DNA from 2 places in the Halobacillus sp. K22 genome. Region 1 is predicted to be linked to the other one. Evidence: predicted binding sites of a transcription regulator. Region 1 holds the regulator's gene; the other holds the start of a gene.
What was found. The regulator Rex, encoded in region 1, represses fermentation and respiration genes when NADH is low (regulators of the CRP and FNR family bind a similar motif). The targets are predictions, from matches to a motif close to TTGTGAAATATTTCACAA.
Positions count from the first base shown of each region.

Region 2: ACTWPM_RS02155 (L-lactate dehydrogenase) is a predicted target of Rex. The motif match lies at 1,715-1,732, and genes of this name have one in related genera.

Region 1 covers NZ_JBQQCN010000028.1:6,046-11,848, forward strand. The annotation lists gene ACTWPM_RS17060 (ABC-F family ATP-binding cassette domain-containing protein) at 1-719, opposite strand, end outside; gene moaC (cyclic pyranopterin monophosphate synthase MoaC) at 886-1,371, shown strand; gene ACTWPM_RS17070 (redox-sensing transcriptional repressor Rex) at 1,385-2,035, shown strand; gene ACTWPM_RS17075 (SDR family oxidoreductase) at 2,142-2,966, opposite strand; gene ACTWPM_RS17080 (MDR family MFS transporter) at 3,218-4,642, shown strand; gene ACTWPM_RS17085 (GNAT family N-acetyltransferase) at 4,672-5,223, opposite strand; gene ACTWPM_RS17090 (YdiK family protein) at 5,241-5,441, opposite strand; gene ACTWPM_RS17095 (lysostaphin resistance A-like protein) at 5,443-5,803, opposite strand, start outside.
Region 2 covers NZ_JBQQCN010000002.1:103,729-109,531, forward strand. The annotation lists gene ACTWPM_RS02135 (hypothetical protein) at 1-107, shown strand, start outside; gene ACTWPM_RS02140 (alpha/beta fold hydrolase) at 71-883, shown strand; gene ACTWPM_RS02145 (hypothetical protein) at 969-1,151, opposite strand; gene ACTWPM_RS02150 (hypothetical protein) at 1,194-1,373, opposite strand; gene ACTWPM_RS02155 (L-lactate dehydrogenase) at 1,765-2,730, shown strand; gene ACTWPM_RS02160 (L-lactate permease) at 2,759-4,384, shown strand; gene ACTWPM_RS02165 (hypothetical protein) at 4,436-4,906, opposite strand; gene ACTWPM_RS02170 (lactoylglutathione lyase family protein) at 5,186-5,680, opposite strand.

The sequences.
Region 1 (5,803 bases):
GATTGAAAGGCGATCTCATAAACGGTGTTTACGATCTTGTCCAGAAAATAACGGTCGTGGGAAACAATGACGACAGCGCCTTTGTAGCCTTGTAAGTATCCTTCCAGCCACGAGAGAGTATCGATGTCCAGGTGGTTGGTTGGCTCATCGAGAATTAGAACATCTGGACTGGTCAATAATAACTTACCAAGAGCGAGACGAGTTTTCTGCCCGCCGCTTAGTGACGTAATCGGTGTGTTCCAGTCAAAATTATGGAAGTTCAATCCATTCAGAACGGATTTAATTTCCGTCTCATATTGATAGCCGCCCGCCGTTTTAAAATACTCCTGCTTCCGGTCATAGCTGGACAGGAGCTGTTGATAGCGCTCGGGGTCATCCATAAGATCTGGGTCAGCCATATCAACTTCCATGGCACGCAGTTCGTCCTCCAGACTCTTCAAATGAGAGAATACCTTCTCCATTTCGTTCCATATTGTTTCCTCGGACTGCAGACCTGTATCCTGAGCCAAGTAGCCGACAGTTGTTTCCTTTGGTTTAAAAATGTCCCCGGAATCATAACTCATTTCACCGGCCATCATCTTCAGCAACGTTGATTTTCCTGTGCCATTTCGGCCGACAATCGCGATGCGATCATTCATTTGTACTTCCAATTTAATATTAGATAAAATCAATTCCGCTCCAAATCGTTTGGTTAATTGATTTAATTGCATGAGAATCATGTCGTTTCACCTCAATGAGATAAGTGTATCGTATCGGGGATTCTTCTAGCAAGGTAATGACCCTGAGTTTGTGAAATCTTTAACGTCTAGCCGTTGATTTTTTGTTAGAATAAGAGTAATGTAACTAACAGTTAGTTTGTGAATTTGTTCGAAAAGGGGAAAGAACATGTCAGAGTTTACACACTTTAATGAACAGGGACGCGCCCGTATGGTGGACATCTCTAATAAAGGAGAAACGGTACGTACGGCAGCGGCCTTCACAAGTGTACAAGTCAACGAAGAAATTTATCATAAAATTACCAATCAGGAAATGGCCAAAGGCGACGTACTCGCGGTGGCGCAAGTGGCAGGCATTATGGCTGCGAAGAAAACATCGGACTGGATTCCCATGTGTCACCCGCTGTCTTTAAGCGGGGTCGATGTTTCGTTCAACTGGGAAACAGGCAATTCTTACACGTTAGAGATTCAAGTGGCTGTCAAAACAAAAGGAAGTACAGGCGTAGAAATGGAAGCGTTAACTGCTGCTTCCGCTACAGCATTGACGGTTTATGATATGTGTAAAGCTCTTGATAAGGGAATGGTTATCGGGCCGACCTATCTAATCGAAAAAACAGGCGGCAAAACCGGTGATTATCAACGAGAGAGCCGGTAAAGGAGGCAGAGTCATGGATTTAGAAGAACATACTAAGATCCCTCAAGCTACAGCAAAGCGATTGCCGTTGTATTACCGCTTTTTAAACAATCTGCACAGCCAGGGAAAAATGCGCGTCTCATCGAAAGAGCTGAGCGAAGCGGTGAAAGTCGATTCCGCTACGATCCGCCGCGATTTTTCCTACTTTGGAGCCCTCGGGAAAAAAGGGTATGGCTATAATGTAGAGTACTTATTATCATTTTTCCGAAAGACGCTTGATCAAGATGAAACCACGAAGGTTGCGTTAATCGGAGTAGGTAATCTGGGGACCGCATTCTTGAATTACAATTTCACAAAAAATAATAATACGAAAATAGAAATTGCCTTTGACGCCAGTCGTGAACGTGTAGGAAGCGAAGTGGGAGGCGTCCGTGTCGAACACATAGACGATTTGGAAGCGAAGATGGGGGACCTGGCTGTTGCCATTCTTACCGTTCCAGCTTCTGAAGCTCAAGGTATTGCGGATCGTCTCGTGGATGCAGGAGTCAGCGCGATTCTGAACTTTACTCCGGCGCGGATTACTGTGCCGTCCCATGTCCGTGTGCACCATATCGACCTCGCTATCGAACTGCAGGCGCTCGTTTATTTTCTAAAACATTATCCTCTGGATGAGGAAGAAGAATAATGAAGAAGAACAGTCCAATGATGATTGGGCTGTTTTTTTGTGGGAGAGAGGGGCCTGGCTGACTAATAAGATAGGCTCAGAGTTCTTCACCCTGAGCCAGATCTAATTAATCGGTAGTTTTTTTCCATTGATCATCGATCAGCATTTTACCTGGCCACGTGTAAGCCATAATGCCGCCATCTACTGTAATATCCTCCCCGGTGATATACGAGCTCTCGTCTGAGGCTAAGAACAGCGCGACATTTGCGATTTCTTTAGGATCACCCAGACGCCCCATCGGAGTGACCCACTTATTGGCTTCACGGAATTCACGGCCCTGCTCCTGTTGTTTCGAACCGGCAAGTTCATCGATCAGCGGTGTTTCAATCGTACCTGGAGCGATAGAGTTCACGCGGATGCCTTCACGTGCATAATCGATGGCCGTGGCTTTCGTGAAGTTCGTAATCCCGCCTTTAGCTGCATTATATCCGGAGCGGTCCAGATCAGCGGCCCTTCCGGACATCGATGACGTATTAATAATCGATCCGCTGCCTTTTTCCAGCATGAGTGGGAGTAAGTATTTGCTTGTTAAGAAAGTACCACGCAGATCCACTGCGATAATTTGGTCGAACAGCTCTACGGGATATTTGTGGACTTTTCCACCTTCTTCGTCAATCCCGGCATTATTGAATAAGACATCTATGGATCCGTATGTTTCTTTTACGTGATTGGCTAAGCTTGTTACGCTTTCTTCTTTTGATACGTCTACATATACAAATTCGGCTTTTCCACCGTTTTCTTTCACTTCATTAACAGTGTTTTGAACTTCATCTTCGTTTACATCCGCACAGACTACCGTCGCACCTTCTTCAGCAAAAAGCTTGACCGTTGTCTGGCCGATTCCTGTAGCAGCCCCTGTTACCACGGCTACTTTTTGATCTAGTCGTCCCATTTTTCGCTAACCTCCTTCAAATCGTTCTTCTACTGCATACCCCCCTTTTTTATAGAAAAAACTCTCCCTATCTCTTTAAAACGCTTCCAACCGGCTGAAAATGTTTTTTTAATTTCTGAAGTGGAATAATCTAAAAGGAGCTTTGAAACGCCTGTGAAAAAGGGTAAGCATACACGTGGAGAAACACGATAATCAGTGATATAGTTATAAAATAATTCGAGTTCCGAAGTAATCAAGAGAGGAGGCATCTGATGAGTAAACTGCCAAATAAATGGCTGGTAGTTGTATCAGTTCTATTCGGTACATTCACAGTCATTCTTAATAACAGTATGTTAAATCCAATCCTTCCGAAGTTTATTGAGATCTTCGACTCCAATGCGGTAGCTGTTGGGTGGATCTTAACCATTTTCATGGTCTCTATGGGAATGACAATGCCGCTGACGGGTTATTTTGGAGACCGTTTTGGCAAGAAAAAAGTGTACGTGACCGGACTTGCCATTTTTATTGCGGGTTCGCTGTCCGGCTTTTTTTCAGAAACATTAGCCATGGTTATCATCTCCCGTGCCATACAGGGGATGGCTGGCGGATTAATGCTTCCTATTGCGATGGCGTTAATCTTTAATTCCTTCCCTAGACATGAGCGTGGTCTGGCTGTGGGGGTATATGGCATCGCTGCGATGGTCGCACCAGCGATCGGACCAACGATCGGTGGCTTCTTAATTCAATACCTTGAATGGCCCTGGCTGTTTGCGTTTAACATCCCATTCGGATTAACAGGATTAATACTATCTTCTAAATTCCTGGAACGAACAGAAACGCATCCCGAGAAGAAATTCGATTTAGTTGGATTCTTAATCATCACTTCGGGCATTGGCGCGGTTCTGTTTGCCCTGGGGCGGGGACGAACCGTCGAAAATCTATTCGATCCTCTAAATATAACTTTGATTGTCGGGGGACTGGTTGCCGTTGTTTTATTCGTATTCTATGAAAACCGCCAGGACGATCCGTTACTGAACTTATCTGTTTTCAAAGTACCTACGTATTCGGTATCTATCATTGTAACGAGTGCAGCTTCCATTGGGTTGTTTTCAGGTATATTCCTGCTGCCTTTACTCATTCAAAACGTTTATGGAATGAGTGCGGTCATGACCGGACTGCTCTTCCTGCCGGCAGCGGCTGCGAGCGGTGTCTTCATGTCTCTTGGGGGACGGCTGCTCGATAAAAAAGGACCCAAGTACGTCGTGCCACCGGGTCTCACGATTATGGCACTTGCGACACTTGGATTAAGTTTTCTGCAGCTAGGTACGCCTTACTGGCTGATTCTTGCGTTGAACACAGTCCGAGGCATGGGTATGGGAATGAGCAATATGCCAGCGACGACTTCCGGTATGAACTCGATTCCGGAGCCGCTCGTAGCGCAAGGGTCTGCAATGAACAACATTATCCGGCAGATTTCTTCTTCCTTAGGTATCGTGTTCTTTTCCATTTATTATGAAGTGAGACGCGCTCAGGTGTCGGCAGCTCCTGACATTGATATGCAGGCGGCTACCTTGCAGACACTGAATGAAGCTTTTCTCGTATCTGCGATCGTGCTGCTGATTGCCCTGCCATTTTCCTTTATCTTAAAAGGGGTGCAGGACGATAAAAGTACAGATCAGCAGGAAAAAGAAGCCTAATAAAAACGCAGGGATAAGACAATGAAGTCTTATCCCTGCGTTTTTTGATTCCAATCTTTTCGTAATAGTCCGTACAGCAGCATATCGTAGGCCCGTCCATCACGGAGAATAAACTCCCGGTGTGAACCTTCGTGTACGAAGCCAAGCTTTTCATATAAACGGCGGGCCGCGGTATTGTATTCAAAAACGGTAAGCTGCAATCGATGCAAGTTAAGCTCGTGGAAGGCAAACTGGATTAAAAGCTCCATGGCCTCTGTTCCATAGCCCTTACCGTACATATCCGGGTCACCGATTCCAATAGTCAGCCAGGCATTCTGCTGGGTCCAGAGAATGCCGTCAAGCTCGACAAACCCGATAAACTGATCAGCTTCCTTAATCGCAAAGAGGAAATGGCTGTCGTGCTCGTGCGCTTCGTCCCGCCATTTCCGCAAGTCTTCCGCTCGTTTCGGCTTTGCAGGAAGGGCATCCAGATGCCTCGCGTAATCGGTTGTATTGTACCATTTCGTCATGTGATCAATATCATGATCGTCGAGCAGTGTCAGCCTGACACGTTCGCCAGCAAGTAAAGGTTCCAACGCCATTCCCTCCTTAGGCTTCATCATTTATTATTCGACTTGTTCATACGAACATGCAGATTATACAAACGGATCGCCACGATGAAATTTACTGTAGCGACACCCGATAGGACAATCGTGGTAACGTTCCAAATCGTTTCCACTGCGGCCTGGGAAGCGAGAAACATAAATGCGATTCCCACACCGAAGTAAAGCACAGCCATAAGCAGTGGTGAAGTCCTCATATTATAAAAATCCTCCAATAAAGATGGTTTCCAATTGTTCCTGCATTCGCCGGATATCTTCCTCATCCACAAAGTATTGTGTAATGACAACAAACGAGTTCATGGCCATATGAGCAATGATTGGGGTAATAATTCGTTTAGTTTTCACATATAGGAAGGCGAATACGACTCCCATGGAGAAGTAAACAAGCATGTGCTTAAAATCAAAGTGAAAGGCACCGAATACCAGCGCAGAGACTAAGACGGCAAGCAGGAAATTCGTCCGCTTATAGATCGAACCAAAAATCACCTTCCGGAAAATGATTTCTTCAGTAATCGGAGCGAATAATACAGGGAGCAGAATAAACAATGGAGATTCACGG
Region 2 (5,803 bases), on a different contig from region 1:
CCAATACGATAAAAATAAAAGATGGCAGAACCCTTGCCTATTGTGAGTATGGCGATCTTTCTGGTTACCGATCTTTTATGCTCATGGAGGGCCAGGCTCACGATTAGAAGCCCAATCCTTTGAAAAAACAGCTAAGAAATATGGTTTTCGCATGATAGCTATGGACCGGCCTGGAATGGGACGTTCAACTATTAAAGAGCATCGGGTGCTGCTGGATTATCCCGAAGATATAAGAGAACTTGCGAATGCTCTAGAAATCGATACATTTGGTGCGATGGGAACTTCCGGTGGTGGTGCCCACACCACCGTTTGCAGCTATTCATTAGCCGACCGTTTAACTTTTAATTTCGCTTTTGCAGGGTATACGAATTTTGCTGAAATGCCTGATGCTGCAAACAAACTTGAAGCTCCCGCAGACCGTCTGTCCATCAAATTAGCAGCGAAATTTCCTGTATTATTTGGCTTATTGTTTAAAGGGATGGGGATAGCCATGAAGACGTTACCAAAGCAGACCATCAACAGCCTGTTAAAAACGGTAAATGAGACGGACAAAAAGATTGCGAACGACCCGCAATTTCAAAAACGGTTTATAGCCGAACAAAAAGAAGCTTTCCGGCAAGGTGGAAAAGGAGTTGCGATTGATGCTGCCGTCCACTACGTGGATTGGGGCGTGAAGCTGCAAGATATCCCCGGCAGAGTTCATATCTTTCATGGAACAGAAGACAGATTAGTGCCTTTCTCTTACGGACAACATCTTGCAGACCATATTCCTAATGCAATCTTCCATCCTCTTGAAGGCCAAGGTCATTTATTTTTATTCGAAAAGGGACACCAGGAAATGATATTTAAAATGGCTGAAAAAGCACTTAAAGAATCACGATAAACTCACATAAGGCAACATTGGCTGATTTCCTTGCAAAAGGTAATCTGCGACCGTTGGTGCTCTGGCTCCGCTCCCGATTAAGCTGTCAGCCCTTTGCTCTTCTATGCGCACGAAATTCTGCACCAAATAACACGCAGGCAACCAGAAACAATAGATTAGAAATCATTAGAACAATTCCATTCCAATCTCCATCAAAGAGCGTTACATTCACCAGGGTCATTCCATGCATAAGAAACACAACAATAAACAAGATCATATACGTTTTCACAATAATACCTCCCACAAAATCATTGATGACCTCCAGAAGTCATCAGTCTCCTCCCTGTTCTGGTCCGTTCTTCTCATGATCTATTTTTTTCATTTCCAGCTCTAGCTTTTTCTCTTCGATTTCAAGTTCTTTCTTTTTTAAATCATTGTCTATTTTTTTGACATATCCATAATAGATAAGAGAAAAGCCAACAATGATCGTAATGTAGAAAAACAAGTCCATTTGTACACCTCCGGATTATTAATATCAGATGATAGCTTTATTTTAGATTAGATTATTATCTCTCTTTACGATTAAATTCCACAATGGTTGCAAGAAGAACAAATTTTTCTAAATAAATTTACGTGTGAAACAGCTTCCTAATACGGGCCCTAGGTTTCACTAAACACTTTTTAAAATCAGGTGGAGATTAAATCTCTTCCCACAACTCCAACATTACTTGACTAGAAGCTCTTTTTGAACAAAATGTGGACAAGAAAACGCTTACCTTTTTGCAAAATACAACTTTGTGAAAAATATCACAAATTCTATTGATTTAGGAAGTAGAATGTTGCACAATAAATATGTGATATATTTCACAATCATTCATAACTATCCTTTGGGAGGAATTCATATGACTAAAAAACAAGTTAACCGCGTTGCCCTGATTGGAGCAGGATCTGTAGGAAGCAGTTATGCATTTGCTATGCTGAATCAATCCGTTACAGAAGAATTCGTTATTATCGATTTGAATGAAGATAAAGCTATGGGAGATGCCATGGACTTGAACCACGGTAAGGTCTTTGCTCCAAACCCAACAAAAACTTGGTACGGTCAATATGAAGATTGTAAAGATGCCGATATCGTTTGTATTTGTGCAGGGGCAAATCAGAAGCCCGGTGAAACTCGATTAGATCTTGTGAAAAAGAACCTGACTATTTTTAAAACTATCGTTGATCAAGTTATGGCGAGCGGATTTCAGGGGATCTTCTTGGTTGCTACAAATCCAGTAGACATCCTTACGTATGCGACTTGGAAATTTAGTGGACTGCCGCAAGAGCGCGTGATCGGAAGTGGAACGATTCTCGATTCAGGCCGATTCCGTTTTCTCTTAGGTGAATATTTTGACGTATCCCCTTCTAACGTTCACGCCAATATCATTGGCGAGCACGGAGACACTGAGCTTCCTGTGTGGAGCCATGCATCTATTGGCGGGGTGCCTGTATACGAATTAGTGGAACGTCACGAAGAATACCACATGGAAGATCTTGATGAGATTTTCACCAATGTTCGTGATGCAGCTTACCATATCATTGAAAAGAAAGGTGCAACCTATTACGGCATTGCTATGGGTCTGACTCGCATTACGAAAGCTATTCTTAATAATGAAAACAGTATTATGACAGTGAGTGCTCATTTGAATGGAGAGTACAATACGAAGGACGTTTATATTGGAGTCCCTGCTGTGCTAAACCGCACAGGTATACGGAATATCGTGGAAGTCAGCTTAAATGAAAAAGAACAAAGCCAGTTCGATCACAGCGCTAACGTTCTGAAGGACATCTTAGGCGCAAATTTTGAAAATCAGCCAACAACCTAGAATAATCGTAGAAAAGAGTTGATCGTCCGTGTGGTTACAGCAGTATGATCCGTTTGGAAATATATTTATTAGTGCGCTGATCGCAGCTTTACCTATATTCTTCTTCTTTCTAGCGCTGACACGTTTCAGAATGAAAGGAATCATAGCCGCTTTTCTTACCCTTGGACTAAGTATTCTCGTATCCATTATATTTTTTGATATGCCGTTCGGGAAAGCAGTTTCTGCTTCCCTGCACGGCGTAGCTAACGGACTATGGCCGATCGGTTACATCGTCATCATGGCGGTCTGGCTCTACAAGATTGCCGTTCGTACGGGGAAATTTAGAGTAATTCGCTCAAGTATTGCGAACATCTCCCAGGATCAGCGTCTACAGCTGTTATTAATTGGTTTCAGCTTTAACGCATTCCTGGAAGGTGCGGCAGGGTTCGGTGTACCGATTGCTATCAGTGCCGCTCTTCTTGTAGAGCTTGGATTCCGACCGCTGAAAGCAGCGGCCTTATGTTTAATCGCGAATGCTGCTTCTGGTGCATTCGGTGCCATCGGGATTCCTGTTATTGTAGGAGCACAGATGGGGAATCTGGAAACGATGGAGCTCTCCCGGACACTTGCTTACATTCTCCCGCTGATTTCCTTCGCTATTCCATTTTTGCTCGTTTTCATTTTGAGTGGCGTGAAAGGGATTAAAGAAACCTTGCCTGCGTTGTTTGTGGTCAGCGGAATTTATACAGGAGCGCAGATCTTCACCATCTTGTTCCTGGGACCTGAGCTTGCTAACATTCTTGCTGCGCTTGCTAGTATGGCTGGCCTAGCTTTATTCCTGAGAAAATGGCAGCCGAAAACCATTCACCGGGAAGAGAACGCTCCAGATGTTCAACAGGGTGAATCTTACAGCATTAAAGAAATCATTAAAGCCTGGTCACCCTTCTATATCTTAACGGCAACCATCACCGTCTGGAGTCTGCCTTCTTTTAAGGCTCTGTTCAGTGAAGGCGGTCTTTTAGAAAAAACAACCGCATTCATACCGGTTCCATTTCTCCATCAGGAAATCCAAAAAGCTCCGCCGATTGCTCCAGATACGGTAGCTTTAGATGCCCTATTCAAATTAGACTTAATATCTGCGACAGGGACCGCCATTTTAGTGGCCGTTCTCCTTACTGGACTGTTCAGTTCAGCGATTACCCTGCCGCAAGGAATGAACTCCTTAAAAATAACCATTCAAGAACTATGGATTCCCGTGTTGACCATTTGTTTCGTCATGGGCTTCGCGAACTTATCCAACTTCGCAGGGTTAAGTTCCTCTATTGGACTAGCTTTAGCGAAAACCGGTGTTCTGTTTCCTCTGTTCAGCCCCATCCTTGGCTGGCTCGGCGTTTTCATCACTGGTTCTGTAGTTAGTAACAATGCCTTATTCGGCCATTTGCAAGTGGTCACAGGGAATCAAATCATGGCAAACCCGGCGCTTTTACTCGCAGCCAATACGGCTGGCGGAGTGATGGCCAAGCTGATTTCCCCTCAATCCATCGCCATTGCGACAGCTGCAGTAAAACAAACGGGGCAGGAGTCAACCTTGTTTAAAATGACACTGAAGTATAGCTTAGGGCTATTAATCATTGTATGTACGATAACCTTCTTACTATCTATAATCGGAATTTAATAGATTCCTATCACCACCCGTTTTTATACGGGTGGTGTTGTCTGGGGTCGATTAGGATTCTTCTTCAGCTTTTGTATGCATGCGATCACCGTATCGTTTACGGAATTCTTGAATGATTTTATCCGCATCCGTTTCAGTTACATTTTCCAAATAAATCTCTTCCTCATCCCCGCTTTCCTTCCGAATGGAAAGCACATCCCCAACCTGCTGGACCCGCTGAACTTCCTTATCTTCTACCCTCCATCTTGGATCGGCAATACCACGACGGATACCAATGCTTCGCTCTTCGAAACGAATATAATCCCGCTCCGGCATTTTCAAGTAATGGATTATCTGCAAGACACTGATCACCGTCACCCCTCCAACTAGATACACCAGGAATTCCTCTACGCGGCCGTTCCGGAACAAAATGAAAAAAAGAACGATTACTTGCGCTAACAAATTGAACAAAGATCCCCTGGCTTTCTTTTTCCAAATGGACGTGTTGCTGTACTGGATGTTCCATTCACTGATAAGTATCACAAGTCATGAATCTTTCTCTCCATTCTTTGGTTCCTTTCTGTCTTAATTATAATACGATCAAAATGAATAGACTGTTTCAGATTTTCATGGATTCCCTAAATTTTCAAGTAGGCTCTCACCCATTTCAACTAAGTATCCAATGTCACTTTTTGGAGCCCAAAATTTAATTTCTCCGTTTCTCTAAGATATAAAGTAATTTAGAAAGGGGAGCATTTTAATTAGGATAATTTTCAAAAATAAAAGGACGAACCCATTTATTTAGATTCGCCCCTTACATATTTAATAAGCACCCTCTGAGTAGGTTAATTCATAACTGTGCGTGTAAATCTCGAAAATGTTCCCAAAAGGGTCTTCTACATAAACCATTTTAAACGGCTTCTCACCAGGATAATATTCGCGGATCGGCATACGCTGCTTTCCGCCATGCTGTTTTATTTTTTCAACAATTCCTTCGATGTCCGGATCCTGAATACAGAAATGGAAGATTCCCGTTTTCCAGTATTCAAAGTTATTTTCCGGCTGCTCGTTTTCCGGAAATTCAAATAGTTCAATACCGATTCGGTCTCCGGTTGCTAAATGGGCAATTCTAAACTCGTCCCAATCATTGCCGAAGACGTCACGGCACATTTGTCCAATCGGCGTATCATCATTCTCCACTGCTGATGGCTCCATAATGACATACCAGCCAAATACCTCTGTATAAAATTGAACCGCCTCATCCAAATTAGGTACGGATAATCCAATGTGAGAGAATGCTCTAGGATAAGTGTGCATACGTTCGTTCCTCCTCATTTCTTTTTTTGTACAAGATACATTATAATTTTTAATCAGAGAGAATATAAGTATGCACTTTTTAGTTAGACACTTACCTGTAAGTAAGAAAGGACGGTTATGAAA